Regions from separate parts of the Faecalicatena contorta genome, predicted to be linked through region 1. Evidence: riboswitches for the same ligand, from Rfam matches in the RefSeq annotation. Region 1 holds a riboswitch; the other holds the start of a gene.

Region 1 (8,243 bases):
ACATACTTGCACAATCTATTGTGCCATGTAGAACATATTACCACAACATATCGTTGTTATCAATATACAGATTCTTACATTGTGAGACGAATAGTAGCAGTTCAGGCAAGCCTGAACTGTTACGGCGAATGTTTTAATCCACGTTCGGTTATTTCACAGAGTACCACATATCTTGAAATTAGTCTTCTTGCTGAAGGTAAATTCTATTCGGAATACATAAGATTTTACTTTGATATCATCTATAAACCAAAAATACTCCCAGTCAGGAAGACAGATCAATTAATATTCTGATCCGTCTGCCCGGCCGGGAGCAGTTTTTTATCTCTCACCCTCGCAGAACATGAATTACAAGATGCCCTGGAGCGTGTCTGAAGCATCCTTTTATTTCACCAGATACACATCCGCCTGATTCACGCCCATACTGAGAGCTCTGTCATGATCATTTACATAGATATCAATATGATTCCCTTTCACTGCACCTCCGCAGTCCTCCGCTGTGAATACATGTCCCCCAATAATAACCTGCGTCCCATAAGGAATCACACTCGGATCCACCGCAATCGTCTGTCCTTCCACAACCGGAGTTCCTGTTGCTGTAATGCCTGTCTCCACGTCACAGCATACCTCACAGGAACAGTAATAAGTCAGCTGGTAATCTCCCAGATACTCTCCGTACATATCATCTGTGGCATTCACTTCCCCAATGCTGCTGGCAAAACCGCCGCCCACACTGTCATCCAGGACTTTCACCGCCCACACTGCCTCGGATGTATCCACATTCCCCTGGACGATTCCATAATCTGATCCCATGGCCTCAACGGTCTTTCCGTCTCCCGCATAGATCACAACATGGTGAATATAACCGTCCTTTGCGTAGAATATCAGATCTCCCGGCTGTGCATCCTCCACGGCAATCTTTGTGCCATACTGTGCCTGATCCTCCGCCACTCTCGGCAGATTGTATCCATACTCTTTAAAAATACTCTGTACGAACCCGGAGCAGTCTGCACCTTCTGTAAGGCTGGTTCCGCCCCAGACATAAGGATTGCCGATAAACTGTGAGGCAAACTCTAAAACAGACTGTCTGACACTGCTGCCTGGTACCCCTGATTTTACGGAAGTCAATGTGTAATAGCAGGCCTTGTTCTTTTCCGGTTCTATGATCTCGCTGGCAGTCGGGAAGTTTTCTTCTCCCTTCTCCTCCACAGTCTTATTCACTTCATTCCCTGTCTTAAGATACTTTTTATTTACAAATCCTCTCACATCGCCTGATTCAATATAAACCCACTCTTCATTCTCGTCGGCAAGTACATAGCACAGGCTGTCTGCCTTCAACGTTCCTACAATCCTGGTATTCGTGTCTTTGCCTTCTCTGACGTTGAGCAGTCCGATGGTTGTCAGTGCATATTTCTTGTCAATAACGGTCCTGTTCACCGTTGAATGTGTATGTAAAAACGCGTTATTCTCATTCTGGGGAATTAACTCCTTCGCAACAGAAACCACGCTTTCTATTCCAGTATACTTTGTCTTTGTTCTCTCGGCCTTTTTCTTCGCCCTGTCCTGATACTTTGTTAAAAGCTTCTGTGCATCGTCTCCCCGCAGAACCTCATCCGCTTTCACGAAACCGCGGACCGTGCCTGATTCCACATACAGCCAGCCGTCCTCCTCTTCCTGAAGTACATACAGAAGTCCGTTTGTATTCAAAGAACCAACTGCTCTCGCATTCTCTGTCATCTCTTCACGCACGGATAATTTTGCTTTCGCAAAAGCATACCTTCTTGCCACCGTCCAGAACCGGAAGTCCTTCTTAATTTCGGGAAGCTTAAAAATCTGCTGACCGGCAATCAAGGCCTGATTGTTAGAATGGTCCTGCGCAGCAGGTGCCTCCTGGGCATCTCCGGAATTATTGCCCTCATTCTCCCCATCACTGCCGCTTTCACCGGAATCCGATGGTTTCTGTGTATCTCCGCTCTCCTGGTCTGAACCGTCCTGGCTGCCTCCGGTATTTCCATTGTCGGAGGTGCCGCCATTCTCTTCTTTATCCCCGTCGTCTTTTCCATCTTCGTCATCGCTGCCAGGCTTGTCCGTTGTATTACCGCCCGGTTTATCAGTTGTATTATCTCCCGGTTTATCCGGTGTATTGTCACCTGGCTTATCCGGTGTATTATCCCCTGGCCGGTCACTCCCGTCACCGCCCGGTTTCTCCTCAGGCTTTTCTTCCACCCGCTCTCCTGTAACCGGGTCTACCTTCTGATTTGTCTTACTGTCATGTAAAAACTTGGTCTCCTCATCCTGATAAACGGTGCCGTCCTCCAGCATCTTGAGCACCTCTTCCGAGATATCCACCATTGTTCCGCTTCCGTCAACCGCCGCTGCCTGACGGGCCTCTTCGGGCTGTTCAGTGTCATTTGGCTGCTCTGTATCTTCCGACTGCGCACCGTCCTGTCCCTCTCCGCCTTCCTGTTCCTGCTGTAACGGATCATTCATGCCTGTATCGGCTGCCATAACGGATGCCGGCTGTACAGCCATCATTCCTGCCGACAAGACAACTGCCAGCATTCTTTTGTACTCTTTTGCTTTCATTCTAATTATTCCTCCCGCAAATTCACTGCAATTCTCTATAGGTCTCATACCTCTGCGTAATCATCATTCTCCCGGCTATGGCAGCCCCCCTAAAACTTCCAACGCCGTCCGCCTGTTAAGGCAGAAACTCGCAAAAAAGAGCTTTGCTCTGTATCTTCCTTGTATCTATCTCCTATGAGATCATTATTCTTATATTGTACTCCCTGGCGGGAATGAATGCAATCATATTTTCCCCTCATTACTGTGCAATTTTTTTATTTCTTCTCGGCATTACTGCTTATTCAATTTTGGAATCATCATACGATAAATTGGAATACCCTATTTCCTCTAAATTCCATAAACTATATTGACAGTTCGTACCTGCCCCACTATAATAAATTTAATTGAATAACAAACTATCTTCAGGGCAGGGTGCAATTCCCTACCGGTGGTACAGCCCACGAGCCGCAAGGTATGATTCGGTGCAACTCCGAAGCCGACAGTAAAGTCTGGATAAAAGAAGATGAAAAGTAAACATGCTTTTTATATACTCTGAGATGATTCTATCATTTCAGAGTTTTTTGTTTAGATCGCATAAATTACCTTTTTAAATGTCTTGGATAGATTTTATTCAAGGCATTTATTTTTTTCGGAGGTGATGATATGGATAATTTAAAACACATGCAATCCGCATTGGCGCTTGCAAAAAAGGGCTGTGGGTTTGTGAATCCGAATCCAATGGTCGGGGCTGTTATTGTAAAGAACGGCAAGGTGATCGGGCAGGGCTGGCATGAATACTTCGGGGGGCCGCATGCTGAAAGAAATGCCCTTCGTAACTGTACGGATTCCCCGGAAGGGGCCGTCCTGTACGTAACCCTGGAGCCCTGCTGCCACTACGGGAAAACTCCCCCCTGCACCGAGGCCATAATCCGCAGTGGAATAGCAAAAGTGGTGATCGGCACGCTGGATCCCAATCCGGTCATGGCAGGAAAAAGTGTTGAGATCTTACAAAACAATCAGATCCAGGTTGAGGTTGGCGTTCTGGAAGAGGACTGCAGAAAACTGATAAAGGTATTCCGCAAATTCATAACAACAAAAAATCCCTTTGTCCTAATGAAATACGCTATGACAATGGATGGAAAAATCGCCACTTACACCAAACGCTCAAAATGGATAACCGGCAAGGAGGCCAGACAGCGGGTGCATCAGACAAGGCATGCTTTTTCAGCAATTATGGTGGGCGTGAATACGGTCATATATGATAATCCATCGTTAACCTGCCGTCTGGAAAATGGCAGGAGTCCGGCCCGGATCATTTGTGACACACACCTGCGGACTCCCCTGGAATCAAATGTTGTCCAGACAGCCGGTTCCGTCACAACCTTTCTGGCTACCAGCAGCAAAGATGAAGGGAAACGGAGACAATACCTGGAAAAAAACTGCGCACTGATAGACGTGAAGGAAATAGACGGCCATATAGACCTTACAGACCTTATGGCTGACCTGGGCAGCCGGAATATTGACAGTGTTCTCTTAGAGGGCGGCAGTACTTTAAACTGGAGTGCCTTAGACCAAAAGATCGTGGATGAGACAGAGATTTATATCGCCCCCAAACTTTTCGGCGGTGCAGCCAGCACTCCTGTGGGTGGAAACGGCGTTGCTTTTCCGAACGAAGCTTTTCAGCTAAAAACGTCTTCTGTTTCTCAGATCGGGGATGATTTTCTTATCGAAAGTGAGGTGATATATCCATGTTCACTGGAATCATAGAGGAAGTTGGAAATATTTCCGGTATACATAAAAAGGGGAATTCTGTTCGATTGATTATCTATGCAAAAACAATCCTGGAAGATATCAAAACCGGAGACAGTATCGCTGTGAACGGCATCTGCCTGACTGCCGCTGCTCATGGGGCATCCTCGTTTACCGCAGATGTCATGCACGAAACGCTAAGCAGGACGGCCCTCTCCGGCCTGAAGCAGGGAAGTCCCGTTAATCTGGAAAGAGCAATGCCGGCAGGCGGGCGGTTTGGCGGACATATCGTTACAGGCCATATTGACGGCACAGGGACTATTTCTAAAATTCAAAAGGATACGATTGCTGTATGGTACACAATTCAGACAACCGATAAAATCGCGCGGTACATTATTGAAAAAGGTTCTATTGCGATAGACGGGATCAGTCTTACGGTTGCAGCGGTATCCGGAAACAGTTTTCGTGTCTCTGTGATCCCCCATACTCTGGCACATACAGCACTAATCACAAAAAGGAACGGCGATACCGTCAATCTTGAGAATGACTGTATCGGTAAATATGTGGAGAAGCTTCTGGGCAAAGAAGATACATCTATGATAACAAAAGAGTTTCTACTTAAAAATGGATATTAGGAGGGCATTCAAAATGAAGCTGGATTCAATAAAAAAAGCGGTCGAAACATTACAGGCAGGAAAATTAATTCTCGTCATGGACGATGAAGACAGAGAAAATGAGGGCGATCTTATATGTGCAGCCGAGTACGCAACAACAGAAAATGTTAACTTTATGGCGAGCTTTGCAAAGGGATTAATTTGCATGCCAATGAGCAGAGAAATTGCAGAGCGGCTTATGCTGCCCCCTATGGTTGAGAAAAATTCAGATAACCACGATACTGCTTTCACAGTATCCATTGACCACAAAGATACCACCACCGGCATTTCCGCCGGGGAAAGAGGTTTTACTGCCCGCATGTGTGTATCAGAGCATGCCTCTGCAGCAGATTTCCGCCGTCCCGGCCATATGTTTCCTCTAATAGCAAAAGAGGGCGGAATTTTAGCGAGAAACGGACACACAGAGGCAACTGTTGACCTTATGCGTCTGGCTGGTTTGAAAGAATGCGGGCTTTGCTGCGAAATCATGAGAGACAACGGGGAGATGATGAGAACTTCTGAGTTGAAAAAGTTCGCGGAAAAATACAGTCTGCCATACATTACAATTAAAGAATTACAGGAGTATAGAAAAACAAAAGAAGTTTTGGTAGAATGTGTCTCCGTTACAAGTATGCCCACAAAATATGGGGATTTCACCGCTTACTGTTATGTCAACAAGTTAACCAGGGAACACCATATGGCCCTGGTAATGGGCGATATATCAAGCGGAAATGACATATTATGCCGTGTTCATTCAGAGTGCCTGACTGGTGATGTATTTGGCTCGCTGCGCTGCGACTGCGGGCAGCAATTGGATCAGGCAATGAGAATGATTGCGGAAAAAGGAACCGGCGTGCTACTGTATATGCGGCAGGAAGGACGGGGAATCGGCCTAGTTAATAAAATGAAGGCATATCAATTACAGGAGAATGGATTAGATACCATAGATGCCAACCTTGCATTAGGATTCCAGGGAGATCTTAGAGAATATTATACCGGGGCACAGATTCTGCGCGATTTAGGTATTAAATCCCTAAATCTGCTGACAAACAATCCGGATAAAGTATATCAGCTTGAGGATTACGGAATATCCATTACGAAGCAGCTTCCGATAGAAATCGAGGCAACCGAATATGACCGGTTCTATTTAAAGACAAAGCAAACACGTATGGGACACACATTAAACATCGAGGAGGGAAAATCATATGGGCATAAATAACATAAAAACATATGAAGGAAAGTTAGTTTCTGAAAATATTAAAGTAGGCATTGTAGCGGCAAGATTCAACGAGTTTATTACATCCAGGCTGCTGGCCGGAGCAATCGATGGATTAAGACGCGAAAATGTAAAAGAAAACGATATAGAAATTGCATGGGTGCCTGGCGCTTTTGAGATTCCCCTGATCGCCTCAAAAATGGCCAAAAGTAAACGGTATGACGCCATAATTTGTTTAGGGGCAGTCATCCGGGGAAGCACCAGCCATTATGATTATGTATGCAGCGAGGTTTCAAAGGGCATCGCACATGCAAGCCTGGCCAGCGATATTCCCGTCATGTTTGGTGTTCTTACAACTGATACAATCGAACAGGCGATAGAACGTGCAGGTACAAAGGCTGGCAATAAGGGATTCGAATGTGCGCAGGGAGCAATCGAAATGGTGAATTTGATCCGCTCTATGGATTAGAATTGTGCAAAAATGTCCGTACAGCAAAAGTTTATAGCTGTACGGACATTTAACCGCAAAATTTATCGTATATCTTTCCTTTTTATTATTTTGAAATAATCTCTCAGCTACGCCTCATCCTCACTGTTCTTCATATATTTTATCATCTGATCGGCCACATTTTCCAGATATGCCCTGTCCATGATCCGATATCCTGAGTCTAGTTTTTCTATACATCCACTCTCTTCAAAACGGTATAGAATATTATATATTCCTCTTCTGCTAATCCCCAGATTTTCACAGATATTATAGATACTTTTATACTTAAAAATATCGCCGCTGGAATGCTTCAATATATAATGTGCCAGGATTTCATTCTCGCCGAAAAGGCTTCTCGCGAGAATATTTTTATACATCACATAGACACGCTTACTTGTTTTCTGGTAAAACATCACTAAAAACTCATCATTCTGCATCAACTCATCCATAAGAGACTTTTTCAATACCAACACTTTTGCATTTGTCTCCGCCACACCGGAGCATTGAAAATCCGCATTATGAATACTGCTGATGGGTCCCACAAAGTTGTCCGCATCCAATATATCAACAATCAGCTTTTTGCCATTATATGAGATGTTTTCTACTTTAATAAGCCCGTCAAAAATATAGAACAAATTGCCAGTTTTTCGTTCAGCCCTGAATAAATATTCCCCCTTCTTTAACTCTAATATTGGAATTACCGGTAAATAATCTTTAATATGTTCATAGATCATAGTATTCTTGATCATGCTGTGATTATCCAAGTTTTTAATCCCCTCTTCTAAAGCATGTACTCTATGACGTGTTTCCCCTGATCCTCCAATGCTTCCCTGTCCTTAATATATATGTAATTATCATCTTTCTCTAAAGTTCCGTCTTTTATCAGATCATTCAATGTGTTATACAGGCTCCTCCTGCTAAAGCCTAAAAACTCGCACAGCGCGTTCATATTTGGACAGACCATTCTGTCTTTTTTAGAATTTGAAAGAATGTAGCTTGCTAATATCTCTTTCTGGCTGTACATGCTGTTCATAAGCATACGTTTGTACATATGATAAACCCTTTGGCTCATCTTATAATAGAATGCCTTGGCAAATCGGACGTCATTTAACAACTTTTCAAATATCTCATCGTTAAATTCCAGTAACATCGTATCTTTTACAGCCCATGACTCACAATTCAAATATTCTTCATATACGTCGCTCAAATCGCCGGCAAACCAATCCTCACCGATTTCATCCACCCAGATTTTCCTGCTGCCTACATTGTTCCAGACTCTTATTTGACCGTTTAATATGTAATATTTGTTCGGTGTCCCATCCCGGGATGAACGTCGTTTCGTAATATACTCACCTTTTTTTACCTTAATAACCGGAATCTGCTCCATGTAACCTTCAATAGAATCATAAATGGCGATTTGTTCCAACTTCATAAGCTCACTCTCCTTTCACTGTAGTTTTACATTATTTCACATAAACAGAGGTAGTAAACTTTTCACACTTTTTATCAATTTGTACATTTTTTGCTAATTAACTGTTAATTTTTCATTAATTTTCACAATTTTTTTCTCAATAGT
Region 2 (8,243 bases), 680 kb from region 1:
TACGAACCCGGAAGCTGTGATTTGGTATCAGGAAAAACTGAAAGAACTGCTGGATATGGGAGTCGATTGTTTTAAATCAGATTTCGGTGAAAGGATTCCTGTTGATGTGACTTATGCAAACGGAGCAGATGCATGGGGAATGCATAATTATTATACATTATTATATAATCAGACGGTATTTGAATTGTTAAAGAGAGAAAGAGGAGAAAAGGAGGCAGTTTTATTTGCCAGAAGTGCGACGGTGGGAGGCCAAAGATTCCCCGTACACTGGGGAGGCGACTGTACAGGCACATATGAATCTATGGCAGAATCATTGAGAGGCGGCCTTTCCTTTATGCTCTCCGGTTTCAGTTACTGGAGCCATGATATTGGTGGATTTGAACTGGCAGCCGATGCAGATGTATATAAAAGATGGCTGCAATTCGGGCTGCTTTCCACTCACAGCAGACTACATGGCTCCAAAAGCTACAGGGTGCCATGGTTGTTCGACGAAGAATCTGTGGAAGTGTGCAGAGAATTTACGAAACTGAAATTGAAGTTGATGCCTTACATCTACAGTATGGCAGTGGAGTCGCACAAGACGGGAATTCCTGTGATGCGACCGATGATCCTGGAATATGAAAATGATCCTGCAGTAAAATATCTCGATATGCAGTATATGCTTGGAGACCGTCTTCTGGTAGCGCCGATTTTTAATAAAGAGGGAATCGGAGAGTATTATTTGCCGAAAGGTGTGTGGACGCACCTTCTGAACGGAGAACGGAAAGAAGGAGGACGCTGGTACCGGGAAACATACGATTATCATTCCCTGCCTTTATTCGTGGCCGAGAATTCGCTTCTCCCGATGGGAAGCAATGAAAAAACAGCCGGGTATTCCTTCGCGGAAAATGTGCAGATCGGTATCTATGAATTACGGGAGGGAGAGAAAGCAGAATGCCGGATCCCCGACAAAGATGGTAATATTGTGCTGAATGTGAGGGCATATGCGGATAAAGATAAGATTTATTTGTCTAGTTGTGGGAAAAATGAAAGGATAACATATGTACTTTACAATGTTCCTGAAATCCGGAGCATAAGTGGAGGGACGGTGCAGTACGATAAGGAGAGGCGAAGCGCTGTTGTTGCAGCGGACGGGGAGCAGTTGATTTTGGGGAAATAAAAAACAGGAAGATTTTTGTATTCCCAAATGAGGAGAACCTCTCTAGCGAATGAAGCCTTCCTTAGATTTTTGAATATCTTTTTCCGCAGATTTCAATACAATCTTGCATTTGATTTGTTTTTAGTCCATCTTTGCCAATACAGAACAATGATTATATGCAGATTTTAAGGAAACTCGATTTGAATCACCTAATTTCACAGCTCGTTTTTCAATACAGGTTATATATACTATGTCAAAATGCTCAAGTGTGATAAAGAAATACACAAGAAGCTGATAGGCAGCTGCCCACTATTCCTTAAAATTAAAAGAAAATAAATAGAACTTCTCAGGCTTATATGGTAAAATGCAAATACAAATCGACAATCCAGAATTTAAGGGAAGAATGTTGTGTATAGTCGGCAACGGTCTACCCGTTTACGAGAGCTGTGAATGGATAAACCGTTTTATATTAATTTTATTGGATACGTTGGAGGCGTTAATACTACAAATATTTATTCGTTTAGAGGAGTGTTAAAAATGTTAAATAAGTTACATTTATCAATGATAGAGTTATATCGTGGGGACGCAAAGAGGATTCAGCATTTTTGCAAGGTTCACAGTTATGCGAAACTAATTGCTGAAACAGAAAATGTAGATGGGAAATGTCTGTTCATTCTTGAAGCTGCAGCCCTGACTCACGACATAGGGATTCACATATGTGAAGAAAAGTATGGGGATTGTAGCGGAAAATTACAGGAAAAAGAAGGCCCTGCAATAGTAAAAAAGTTACTTAAAGATTTGGGGTTTGAAGATTACGTATCTGAAAGAGTTCAGTATCTGATAGCAAATCATCATACGTACGATAATATTGATGGAATAGACTATCAAATACTTGTTGAAGCGGATTTTCTTGTAAATATCATGGAGGATAACCTGTCAAAAACAGCGGCTTTAAATGCGTATAATCATATTTTCAGAACAGAATGTGGAAAGCAGATTTGTAAAGTAATGTTTGGACTTTGTTAGCCGTAAATTACTATTTGAGGGAAAAATTATTGGAAAATCTGCCAAAACATGAAGATGATGGATACTCAAAAAATGATCTTAAAGGTTTACGAATCAGTGAACCCGGAACGTATCCGTCAGCAAATGAAAAAACTAAATAAGAAGCCAATGGAAGAGGAAAAACAGAGGGCTGTAATCTGATTTCTGCAGATATAAATCCGAATTTTTGATAGCCTTTACGGCAGAATTCACAGCAACGTTTACGACAAATTTACGACATTTCGAAGATTACTTATAACGAGATACAAAGATCTACGTGAAATTTTTGGCAAAATTGACCAAAAAAACTGCTTGCATAACCACATACAATGGGTTATAATAACCTATAGAATAGAATGAATTCTTCGGGGTCGGGTGCAATTCCCAACCGGCGGTATAGTCCGCGACCCACTGCCATAATGACAGCGGTTGAACTGGTGTAATTCCAGTACCGACAGTAAAGTCTGGATGAGAGAAGAAATTGATGCCGTAAAAGCGTAATCTTAACCCCGGAATTATCATCCGGGGTTTTTATTATGTCTGAGACACGATCTCCATGAAGATTTTCTTTCTTTTCAATTCAAATCATTTGTATAATTAAAGGAGAGAAACGACTATGAACACAGAAAGTAATGTAGTACAAAAGTCACAATCTAAAATTGGAATCCGTACAATCGCACAGATCGGAATGTTATCAGCCATTGCAACGGTATTGATGCTGTTCGAAATCCCGCTTCCATTTGCGCCCGCATTTTATCAGATTGATTTCAGTGAGGTTCCGGTACTGGTAGGATGTTTTGTAATGGGGCCGCTGGCAGGAGCCGTGATTGAGCTTGTAAAGATTTTGTTAAACCTGGTGATTAATGGGACGATCACTGCCGGTGTCGGTGAAGCTGCAAACTTTTTAATCGGATGTGCATTATGTGTGCCGGCAGGACTGATTTACAAGAAAAAGCGCACCAGATCAAGTGCAATTATCGGACTAACCGCAGGGACTATTTTTATGACGGCGATCGGATGCGTACTGAATGCATTTATCCTTCTTCCGGCATATGCGGCAGCGTTTGGGATGCCGATCGATGCGCTGGTGGATATGGGATCGGCTATTAATGCAAGTATTACTGGTCTTACCACATTCGTTATGTTTGCTGTGGCGCCGTTCAATCTATTAAAGGGTGTGCTGGTATCCCTGATTGTATTATTGATTTATAAAAAGATCAGCCCGATCTTTCGGATGCGGTAATAAGGAGTCAGGCAAGTAAAATAATTTTATAATGAGAAGATGATAAAATAAGATGCGGCTGCCATTCGGGGATTCAAGTCCCCGGTTGGCAGCCTTTTACCTGCCCAAAAGAGCCACTGACCGGTTTTCTGTAGACTTTCTTTTTTATTTTGGATAAGATAAATACAGAAAAGGAAACAATTCAATTAAAGGCAGGAGGAAACGGATATGAAGGTGGAGATCGAAAAAGTAGGGATAGAGACGGAAGAATCTGCCAGGATCCGCGTGCATGAGGAAAGCGAGAGTACGAAAAGGCTGGCTCAGTTTATTGAACAGGAAAGATATAAGTTTCTGATATTAACCTGCAACAAGGACGATAAGATTTATCAGATTAAGTGCAGAGAAATTTACTACATCGAATCTATGCAGGAGGTACAGTATATCCATACCAGGGAGGATATTTATTCTACGAGGAAGCGTCTTTATGAGCTGGAGGGACTGCTTCCGCCGGAATTTGTCAGGGCATCCAAATCGGTGCTTCTGAATATGGCGAAAGTGGAGGTCTATAAGCCGTCAGTCGGTGGGATTATGATTGCAGAATTTGCAAATGGCGACGTTACCTATATTTCAAGGAAATATTTAAAAGGACTCAGAGCCAAGATTAAGGAGGGATTGTTATGAAAGAAAACAGGATTTCTGAAGAGACAAGAGAGAAGATTTATCAGGGATGCTTTTTGGGGCTGCTTCTTTTTGCGAGTACTGCGCTGTTTTTGAGTCTTAGAAAAGATATGAACGAGGTGGGCCGGATACTGCCATTTATTCCCGCAGCCCTGGCAGGATATCTGGTGATCGGCAATCTGCTGGTTTGGCTACATTACCTGCCGGAGAAGGGAAGGGTCAGCAGCTGGTTTAAAGGGGCGGCAGCTGTGTACTGGATCGATTTGATCGCTGTCGGTTTTGTATTGCTGTCCTTTATAGTGTCGGAGTCCTGGCGGCACATCATTCTGGTGAATGCGGCAGTGGTTCTGGTCTGCTGGATACTGGATTACCGTTCTGTTTTGAAAATTGCGAAAGAGCTGAATGGCAGAACTGTCAAAGGCAGATACCTGGTCGTTGATCTGGATGAATGCCCAAAAGGAGCGGAGGCTTTTTGCCGGGAAATAGAAGATTATTGCAGGAAGAATAAAATTAAGCTGGAATTTCTGCAAAGGGAGAAACCGGCAGTCATTCTGATGGATGGGGAGAAATATGAGGTCACACTGGATTTCTTTTACTCACAGTTTGGCCCTATGTATGCACTGAAATTCAGAAAAGACGGATAGCTCAAGGCAAAAAAATAGCGGAAAAAAGCCCGGATGCGGCGCTTTCTTAAGGGAGGGCGCCGCATCCGTTTTTTAGGATTTTTTAAACACACGCAAGTTAATTTTTTTGAAAATGGGCGGACCACACAAAAAGTGCCTGATTTACTCATTCGTTTTTTTTACCGCGCTTGTATTATACACTTATTAAAAGTAAAAGGAGATTTCACAATGACTGCATTATTAGTGGCTGAAGATGTAACGAAGACCTATGAAAAGGCGCAGTACCCAAGCCTGAATAAAGTATCCTTTCGCGTAGAAAGAGGGGAGTTTGTCGGCATTATGGGCGCCTCTGGTTCGGGGAAGACCACCCTGCTGAATGTCCTTTCTACCATAGATACGCCCACAAGCGGGAATATCTGGATCAAAGGCGTTAACTTAAAGAAACTGGCAAACACAAGCGCTGCTGATTTTCGAAGGGACAATCTGGGATTTATCTTTCAGGAATATTTTCTACTGGACAGTCTTACCATCCGGGAAAATATATCTGTTCCCCTTACTTTAATGAAACTGCCGCCGGAACAAATCGAAAGTATGGTGTGGAACCTGGCTGGGAGATTTGGAATAGCATCACAACTGAATAAATATCCGGGTGAACTGTCCGGCGGCCAGAGGCAGCGGGCGTCGGCAGCAAGGGCGATTGTGAAACAGCCGGAGATCTTATTTGCCGATGAGCCTACGGGGGCGCTGGATTCCAATTCGGCTACGGAATTGCTGAATACGTTGCAGGAAGCCAACCGGGAACTGCATACTACAATACTCATGGTAACCCATGACACTTACACTGCGAGCTTCGCCAGCCGTATATTGATATTTAAAGACGGCTGCATCATCCGGGAACTGTTCAAACGCGGCGGCAGACAGGAGTTCTATGACGCTATCTCCTCGGAAGCAGCTAAGCTCGATACTAGAAGGCAGGAGGAAAGGCAATGAATACCTTGACGGCAGCATATAAAAACCTGACAAAAAATGTTTCATATTATGCCCTCTATTTATTTTCTGTTTCCCTGGTGATTACAGTATTCTTCGCATTTACTTCGTTTTCAGTGGACCAGGTCATGCTTGATAAAATATCAGCGGACGGGCGGGTAGAGTCCATGTGCAATACGATTTCTATATTTTTAATGGCATTTGTGGTGGTTTATATGGCTTATTCGAATCACTTTTTTCTAAAACGCCGTATAAAAGAACTTGGTGTCTACGCATTACTGGGGTATCGAAAGTCTTCCATATTATGCCTGCTGACTTTTGAAAATATTTTTATAAGCTGCGGTGCTTATTTGGCAGGAATCATCTTAGGAGCAGCCGCACATAAGGGGATTGTAAGCGGAATTACTGTGCTTCTGAAACTCGCGGTGGACGGTTCACAGATCCCGTTTTTTAATGCAAATGCCATGATGAAAACGGCCTGCTTTATTGCGCTGGTTGTTTGTGTTTTAACAGCATCAAATGCCAGATTTCTTTATAAGGCATCTCTTATGGAAATGATACGCTTTGAAAAGAAAGCGGAAAAGAATTTGAAATGCCGCCGTCTGCCTGCTTTGCTTGGAATTGTAATGATAATAGCAGGCTATAGGCTGGCGCTGGATATTACCAGAGGCCCAAAGTCCGTCTGGAATTCTATCGGCTTTTATCCAGTTGGTATGCTGACTGCAATGCTTGTTGTAATGGGTACTATATTTTTTATTTCATCCTTTCTGCCTTATGTAATGAAAAGACGTAAAGGGAACAAACGGGCGTTTTACACAGAAACCAGAATCATTACGATACCAAATTTTATATACCGCATCCGCTCTAACGCGAAGACCTTAATCATGCTGACATTGCTTTCTGCGGCTGTTTTAACGGTATCGGGTGTTATGGCACTAACGGTATACTATCCAATCGCCGCAGTATCCCGCATTGCTCCATCGGAAATTGAGTTCAGGATGGAAGAGGAGACTCAGCTGGATAATGTCAAGCGGATTGTCAGTAGGTATGCACCGGACGAAACAATTACATTTACGCAGACAGAGATCTATAAGGCGGCTTCTTCTGCTTCCGTGCTACCTGTGGAATATGGCGTCGGTTCTGCAAAAGGTGATGCCCAAAATGAAAAGATTGTACGGGAGCCAGGCTTTGAATGTATCTCATTCACAGACTATGTAACATTGCTGCGTGCACAGGGCAGGGAGGGGGTGATCGATTCCTTGCCCGGACTGACGGATGAGGAGTGTATTTTAGTAAAGTATCAGCCTGGAGGCGGGGGCAGTTCGGAGGCTGGGAAAAGTTATCCGTTAATAATAGGAGGGGAGGAGGCACCTCTGACGGTAAAAAAGGTAACGCTTGATAATCCATTGTCGTTCGCAAATAGTATTGGAACCTTGATTGTGAGCGACGAAATGTATGACCGGATCAGAGCGGCTGATGAACCAATGGCTAAAGTGATAAGTGTGAATGGGAAAGCGATAGAAGATAACGAAGCATTGTACGGAGAAATCAGCAGTTTACTTGGAGGAAGCCCCTATTTACAGGGGCATTCACATAGGGTAAACGAACTGTTTTCCCTAAACAGCTCCACGTTCCTTCTGATTGGTTTTCTTGTGATTCTGTTCTTTATCGCGGCCGGAAGTATCTTGTATTTTAACAATATCGCTGCTGTTGCCGATACAAAATCCGACTATGACATTCTGATTAAAATGGGGTATACGGGCAGGTTTATAAAAAAGATTATCAGGAAACAGGTGCTGGCCTTTTTTAGTATTCCATTTGGTCTTGGCCTGTTAGACTGTATTTTTGCGACAGCAGTATATAAGACAGGGTTAATGCAAAATCTGCTTGGCGACACCCTGATTCAATTTGTTCCAGTTGTAATTGCCGTGGTAGTGACAGCGCTTATTTATTTGATTTATTACTTTGTTACTGTCCGTACCTGCTTTCGGTTAGCCTGTATTAAATAATTTCGTAGAAATGGCGGGGACCATGTTATAATGAGAAAAACAAAGGAGGGCAAAGATGAAGAATACGGTATTGCAGCGGATATTTTTGGTAAACTATATTCTGCTTATCCTCTATATGAGCTGGCATTTGAACGAGAGACAGACAGAGCTGGAGAGCAGAATCCCATTACTGCTCTCCTCGCTGCTGCTGATAGATATGACTTATATCAGTGCCTGTAATATCAAAGAAAATAAAGTTCTCTCCCTCTTCTGCGGCCTGCTTGCCATGGACGGCTGGTATGTACTTCTTTCCTTTGAAGAAAATATGGTGGAGAGCTTTGTTTACAACGCCTTAAGCCCGATTATATGTCTCGTTTCCGTTAAATTTTTCCTGATGTTTCTGTTCCAGGGAAGCGGTTACCGATTCCGAAAGCCGGTCGATGTGATACTGCTGGGAACCTGTATCGGTTCGATCGCCGGTATCTGCATGCCGGACAGGATCTATGCAGGTTTGTATGGGCTGCAGTTTTTGGCGAGCGGGCTCTGCTGTTTGTTTATCATCA

Evidence for each region. Region 1 has a riboswitch for FMN ahead of ribD (bifunctional diaminohydroxyphosphoribosylaminopyrimidine deaminase/5-amino-6-(5-phosphoribosylamino)uracil reductase RibD). Riboswitches for the same ligand answer to the same signal wherever they lie in the genome.
Region 2: it holds a riboswitch for FMN, as region 1 does, so the genes downstream of both, MWG26_RS17845 (ECF transporter S component) here and ribD (bifunctional diaminohydroxyphosphoribosylaminopyrimidine deaminase/5-amino-6-(5-phosphoribosylamino)uracil reductase RibD) in region 1, are expected to answer to the same signal.

Annotation. Positions count from the first base shown of each region.
Region 1 covers NZ_BQNQ01000001.1:4,667,765-4,676,007, forward strand. The annotation lists gene MWG26_RS20860 (NlpC/P60 family protein) at 382-2,583, opposite strand; FMN riboswitch at 2,977-3,091, shown strand; gene ribD (bifunctional diaminohydroxyphosphoribosylaminopyrimidine deaminase/5-amino-6-(5-phosphoribosylamino)uracil reductase RibD) at 3,226-4,329, shown strand; gene MWG26_RS20870 (riboflavin synthase) at 4,311-4,946, shown strand; gene MWG26_RS20875 (bifunctional 3,4-dihydroxy-2-butanone-4-phosphate synthase/GTP cyclohydrolase II) at 4,960-6,183, shown strand; gene ribH (6,7-dimethyl-8-ribityllumazine synthase) at 6,185-6,649, shown strand; gene MWG26_RS20885 (Crp/Fnr family transcriptional regulator) at 6,757-7,416, opposite strand; gene MWG26_RS20890 (Crp/Fnr family transcriptional regulator) at 7,449-8,099, opposite strand; gene MWG26_RS20895 (DUF4125 family protein) at 8,193-8,243, opposite strand, start outside.
Region 2 covers NZ_BQNQ01000001.1:3,987,368-3,995,610, reverse strand. The annotation lists gene yicI (alpha-xylosidase) at 1-1,159, shown strand, start outside; gene MWG26_RS17850 (HD domain-containing protein) at 1,676-2,164, shown strand; FMN riboswitch at 2,540-2,666, shown strand; gene MWG26_RS17845 (ECF transporter S component) at 2,799-3,425, shown strand; gene MWG26_RS17840 (LytTR family DNA-binding domain-containing protein) at 3,633-4,085, shown strand; gene MWG26_RS17835 (DUF4318 domain-containing protein) at 4,082-4,726, shown strand; gene MWG26_RS17830 (ABC transporter ATP-binding protein) at 4,934-5,695, shown strand; gene MWG26_RS17825 (ABC transporter permease) at 5,692-7,701, shown strand; gene MWG26_RS17820 (sensor histidine kinase) at 7,757-8,243, shown strand, end outside.